Regions from separate parts of the Pantoea sp. X-Soil-TKNS-1280 genome, predicted to be linked through region 2. Evidence: predicted binding sites of a transcription regulator. Region 2 holds the regulator's gene; the other holds the start of a gene.
What was found. Region 2 encodes PurR, which represses purine synthesis genes. Its sites were predicted from a motif close to CANGCAAACGTTTGCNTG; they were not measured.

Region 1 (3,211 bases), 250 kb from region 2:
CGCTTTTAAAAAATAATAAATCGCCCGCGTGCGTGGGCATTTGAAGCTGCGCATGTAAAATCGCACTAATCAGGTTATCGGCAGCAAAGTTACCTGACTTTAGGAGAACTCTGGAACCGATTAAGCGCTGATTTTAACCCTGTAAATCATCCGGTTTTGCACCGCTGCATTTCTTAATTTCTTCGGCCAGATGGGTAAATTGCTGCTGTAACTGCGTGTCGTGGTTCTGGTTTTGCGCTTCAAGTAAAAGATTGTGTACCAGTAACTGGCTGGCACGTTCATCAAGACAGAACGTCAGGTTAGCAAAGGCATTTTCCAGCACAGTTAAGCGGCGTTGCTGTTCAGCAATTAACGCCAGCAATTCGCCAAATGTCATTGCCTCTTCCGGTTTATCGTGAGTCATGGGTAAAACATCTCCTGTTAGCCTGGCGGGTGCAAGAATAGGGGGCGTTAATGATGATTTTAGATGCAGCGACTTTGTCTGGCGAGGGAGAAATAAAAACAAAAAAGCCGGGTGGCGAAACCCGGCAAAACTGCGCAGTGGCGGTTAATCGGTAATAAACCAGTCGTCAGCGCTTTCCCAGGTTTCCTGCAAAATATCACTGATACGTTCGCGATTTTCTTTGCAGCCGCCAAATACGCTGAGCTGATTGCCGCTGGCGTAACGGATTTTGACATGATGTTCGTCATCGGGAAAATCCCGGCTGATACGGCGGGTCAGTTCGGCGCTCAGCGCATCCAGGGCGCCAGCAGGAAGGGGTTGAGTTTTTGCTACGGTAATTTCAACACGCATAAACACCTCCGGAATAATATACTGGCTATTTGTACAGTATATTTATTCCGAAGGCAAGCATCATCACATCAGGCGGTTACGCGCCAGTTCAGCGTCTCTCCGGCCAGGAAAGGCACCAGAGTATCGTCAGCGACATTCACACTTTGTTCGACCGTCCAGGGTTCACGCACCAGCGTCAGTGTCCCTTCATTCAGCGGCAGGCCATAGAAGTTCGGGCCATTCTCGGAACAGAACGCTTCGAAATGTTGCAGCGCATCCAGTTCCTCAAACACGGTGGCGTAAGCGGGCAGAGAGGTCGGGGCATTAAACACTCCGGCACAACCACAGCTGGCCTCTTTCAGATGACGCAAGTGTGGGGCGGTATCGGTGCCGAGGAATACACGACGATTGCCGCTGGCGACCAGTTTACGTAACGCTTCCTGGTGGATATTACGTTTCAGGATTGGCAGGCAATACAGATGCGGACGTACGCCGCCGACCAGCATATGGTTGCGGTTAAACATCAGATGCTGTGGCGTAATGGTAGCGCCGAGCAGTTCATTGCCCGCCGCCAGATATTCCGCCGCTTCTTTGGTGGTGATGTGTTCCATCACTACTTTCAGGCCCGGGAACTGCTGGCGCAGCGGCTCCAGTACCGTTTCAATAAAACGCGCTTCACGGTCAAAAATATCGATGTGCGCATCCGTCACTTCACCGTGTACCAGCATCGGCATACCGATCTGCTGCATCCGCTCCAGCACGCGAGCGATAGAGGCAATATTGGTTACGCCATGGCTGGAGTTGGTGGTTGCGTGGGCGGGATAAAGTTTTGCGGCGGTGAAGACGCCAGCACGGAAGCCCTGTTCGATCGCATCCGGATCGAGAGAGTCGGTAAGATAGCAGGTCATCAGCGGTGTAAAGGTATGCCCGGCGGGTAAGGCCGCAAGGATACGATCGCGATAGGCCACGGCAGCATCGACGCTGGTCACCGGCGGAACCAGGTTTGGCATGACAATGGCACGACCGTTTACCGCACTGGTATAAGGCAACACGGCTTGTAGCATCGCGCCATCGCGCAGATGAATATGCCAGTCGTCAGGGCGGCGAATCGTGATTTGCTGGGGTTGGGCTGTCATTCAAAAGGCTCCGGCTGAGTAGAAAACGAAAGGCACGTTTAGGCCGGGGAGTAAGCATAAGGATTTGGGCAACCGTTTGCACGGGATTTTATGCACCAGAAGCAAAACCGCGCCCTGGCAGGCGCGGTGGTGGGGATTAGTCAGTAAAAGGGATCACCAACTGGCCGGGTTTAACTTCCAGACCTTTCGCGAATTTCTTCGCCAGCGCTTCGCCTTTGCTGCGATCTTCGCTCAGCACATAAGCGGGTTTTTCATTGAAGTAACGCTTCAGCGACTCATTCAGATAGGGCGTCAGCGTTTTCATGATCGACGCCATTTTTTCCGGCTGCACCTGGGCATCAACAATTTCCAGGTCATGCAGGTAAATCGCGCCCTGTTGTGGGTTGAACACCGGCTGCGCCTTCATTTTGAGCTGCATTTCGGCCTGCTGTGGGCCAAATAAAGAACTGACATTAATCGTGGCTTTGCCTGTCAGGGTGATTTTACCGGGTTCTTCACGGCCAATCTGGCTGCTTAAATCGCTCAGCACAATATGTGCATTCAGCAGACCGGATACACCCACATCTTTCTCGAAGTTATTGTGCTTTTGCAGCGCCTGATTCACTTCCTGCTCGCTGATGGTGTACTGCGTTAATTGATTACAGCCGGTCAGCAGCACGACAAACAGCAGGGCCAGTAGCCCGGAAAACGCCTTCTTCATACTTTCCTCATCCTGAACGATACGCCAAACGTGGCATAGCGTGCCTGAATCAGGGGCAGGTGTCACCAGGAGAGAGATGAGAAGCGCCTGCGCGCCTCTCATTGTCAGAAGTCAGGCGGCGATAGAAGAGAGCAGGTTAACCTGGGTTTGCTTCGCCATGTTGTCGCGATAATCGGCCACGCGGCTGGGCCATTCAATACCCGCAACCAGCGTTAAGGAACGTAACAGCGGAAACAGATGGATATCATCTTCCGAAAGTTCGCCGTTCACCGCATTCGGTTTAACGATTAACTTATCCAGCTGACGCAAATCGTCACTGATGTTTTTTATCAGCCCGGGGGCATGTTTACGCAGCTCGCTGAAGTCGCCAATGTTGGCTTGTTTTTTCTCGCGGAAATAGTGGCGTGCAGCCGGTGTCGCGAACTCAGCGAAAGCCGCGTCAGCGATACGGGGTAGCAGCAGCTTGTTGACGTAACCATTGACGCGACGCAACCATTCGCTGATGGCCGGATTGGCTTTGCCATTCAGCAAGGGTTCACCGTCCTGCTTATCCACCAGACGAACAATATCCAGGCTTTCCGGCATCGCACTGCCATCGGCTTT
Region 2 (3,211 bases):
CGGGTGAGCATTTCGTGCGTGAAGGCCGGAGTGTTATCAAAAAAATGCTGGCAACCCGACGCCAGTGCCAGCAACTGGCTAACGGCTGGCGTGGTCAGTTGAGCATCGCGGTTGATTGTATCGTTAAACCGCAGCGTACCCGGCAACTGGTAAAGGATTTCTACCGTCACTTCCCGGATATGGAGCTGATTATCAGCTATGAAGTGTTCAACGGGGTCTGGGATGCGCTGGCTGATGGACGGGTCGATGTGGCGATTGGGGCCACCCAGGCCATTCCGGTCGGTGGGCGTTTCGCCTTTCAGGATATGGGCGCGCTGAACTGGCGTTGCGTGGTCAGTCCCGGGCATCCCCTGACAAAAAGTACCCAGCTGGATGAAGAAACCTTACGGACGTGGCCTTCGCTGGTGCTGGAGGATACGTCGCGGGCGCTGCCGCGGCGGATGACCTGGACGCTGGATAACCAGCGACGTCTGGTGGTACCGGAGTGGGAAACCGGGATGGATTGCCTGCGGGCAGGTTTGTGCGTGGGCATGGTGCCGGGCCATTTAGCCCGGCCACTGCTGGATAGTGGCGAGTTAACCGAACTGACGTTGCCTGCGCCTTTCCCGGAGAGTCCCTGTTGTGTCAGCTGGTCGGAACAACGCGCTTCACCGGCATTAAGCTGGTTGCTGGATTATCTGGGCGATGCTGAAACGCTCAACCATGAGTGGTTGAGCGAAACGGTGGCTTAGCGGCGATAATCGCGGAACGGACCGTCAGCGACTGAGCGGCGTTCAATCAATGTTGGCTGCACTTCGATGGTCTGCGGCTCTTCGCGTTTACTGGTGATGCGATCGAGCAGCATTTCCAGTGCTTTTTCTCCCAGCTGCGCTTTCGGCTGATGAACGGTCGTCAGCGCTGGGGTGAAATACCGGGCGTTGCGCACGTTGTCATAGCCAATCACCGAAATATCCTGTGGCACACGTAGCCCCATTTCATCGGCGGCACAAATCGCACCCATCGCCATGATATCGCCGCCACAGAACACCGCCGTCGGACGTTGTTTCTGGTTGAGAATCTGCTGCATCGCCTGATAACCGGATTCTGGTTCGAAGTCGCCCTGCACAATCCATTCCGGACGAACGGTAATACCGGCTTCATGCAGTGCCTGCATAAAACCAGCATGACGACCGCCGCCAGTATTGCGCTCCATCTGGCCGGGGATGGCACCAATGTCGCGATGTCCACGTTCGATCAGGTAACGTCCCGCAAGATAGCCGCCCTGGAACGCGTTATCCTGCACGGTATCGGTGAAATCACCGCGAGACTCGCCCCAGTCCATCACCACCATCGGGATATTGCGGTTCTCTTCCAGCATGGTGAGCAGGTCGTCGGGATATTCGGAACACATCACCAATAAACCGTCGACGCGCTTTTGCGCCATCATCGAGAGATAAGCACGCTGCTTTTGCAGATCGTTATGCGCATTGCCGAGAATCAGCGTGTAGCCGCGGTCGAAACAGTGGTTTTCCACCGCTTCGATGATTTCCGCGAAATAGGGGGCTTCGCTGGAGGTGGCGAGCAATCCCAGTGTTTTGGTGTGGTTGACCTTCAGGCTACGCGCCACGGCGCTGGGCGAGTAGTGCAGTTCTTTGATCGCTTCCCATACGGCGTTACGCGTCTCTTCCGCGACAAAACGCGTCTTGTTGATGACATGCGAAACCGTGGTGGTGGAGACACCGGCGCGTTTCGCCACATCTTTAATTGTTGCCATGAAAATGGTACTCCCGGGCTTATCGCAACTTACTGATAAGTATATTGTTAAACGTTTGCGTCTGCTAATGGTTTTGCGCCCCAAATTTTGGGGCAAATGGCGAAGAAAAAGGCGTTAACTCTGAGTCTAAATCACTTTAACAGGCCACAAACACAGCGTGCGCAAAATCTGTTGCGCAACGAAAGGCGGCGATTCTAGCAAGCTGACGCGGATAACACGAGATTTTTGCCAGGGGCTGTGCGAAAATTACATTAACCCTTCAATTAATGTGACTAAGGAGTTGTGATGAGTACAGACCTGAAACTGGCGCTGGGTACTACCGTTGGCGCGCTGTTAATGATCATCGTGTTCAGCTTCACCGCGATCCTTCATTAATAAAAAAGCCGGACCTGAAATTTCAGTGTCCGGCTTTTTATTGCGCAGTGACCGCTTAGCGAATGGTTTTCGGTGTCATCATGCGGCGTGCACCAACATAATGCTTCTGCCAGTAATCTTCACCTAATGCGCTAATCTGAATATCTTTACCGGTACGCGGTGACTGAATAAACTTGCCGTTGCCAAGGTAAACACCTACATGGTCAGCGGTACCGCGATGGTTAATGCGGAAGAACACCAAATCTCCTTTCTCCAGCATATCGCGTTTAATCGGCGCCGCATCACGCAGGTGATACATTTCGTTAGCGGTGCGGGGGAATTTGTATTTCACCAGGTCTTTATAGGCATACCACACCAGACCACTGCAATCGAAACCGGTATGCGGTGAAGTACCGCCCCACTGGTAGGGTTTACCGATCTGACCCATTAATTTGTTCATCGCCGTTTCACGCGCCTTTTGATAGCGCTGACGGTGTGATTTGCTCATCCTGATGGTGGTGAGGTCGCTGGCGTCATCCTGCTCAGATATGACTTTCGCCACGCGCTGATGACCATATTTTTTGGTCGGCGACTTCAGCAGGGTTTTTCTGCGGGTGGTTTTGTGCAGCGCAGTTTCGGTTTTCGTGGGTTTCTTCAGTCTTAACTTATGAACACTGCTGGTAAGGCGTGATTTTTTGGTGCTGGTCTTGACCGGGCGTCGTTTACGGCGCTCATCTTCGCGTGCACTTTTTTTCTCTGCATTATGCAAACTGGCATTGATGGGCGCATGCGGTGACGCAGAAGCCACATTAAAAAACAGTTGGGCGAAAGCCAGCATAAAAAGCGTAATAAGTAAACGCATAGTCCGGTTACAGGTTAAGCAGTCTGCGATAAAACAGCCTGCGGCAAGTTAGAAAAATCTGATCAATGATCAGCGCCGGGATTGATTCTAATCCACTTTTTTTCCAAAAGGTAAGGCATTTTTCGATTAATCTGTTACCAGATGGTATCTGGGGCAAAAATGAGCGATTTCAGCCGGTTAACGCAGCATAATTATTGCCAATTATTAATCGGTTCATGCTTGCTAATGATATGAAAATGTTA

Region 1: the regulator PurR is predicted to act here: its motif matches at 1,974-1,991, upstream of pyrC (dihydroorotase).

Annotation. Positions count from the first base shown of each region.
Region 1 covers NZ_AP035962.1:1,632,297-1,635,507, forward strand. The annotation lists gene AC6I8X_RS07655 (hypothetical protein) at 134-403, opposite strand; gene dinI (DNA damage-inducible protein I) at 548-793, opposite strand; gene pyrC (dihydroorotase) at 862-1,908, opposite strand; gene AC6I8X_RS07670 (lipoprotein) at 2,045-2,608, opposite strand; gene grxB (glutaredoxin 2) at 2,720-3,211, opposite strand, start outside.
Region 2 covers NZ_AP035962.1:1,882,212-1,885,422, forward strand. The annotation lists gene punR (DNA-binding transcriptional activator PunR) at 1-731, shown strand, start outside; gene purR (HTH-type transcriptional repressor PurR) at 728-1,753, opposite strand; gene cydH (cytochrome bd-I oxidase subunit CydH) at 2,039-2,128, shown strand; gene AC6I8X_RS08840 (C40 family peptidase) at 2,184-2,969, opposite strand.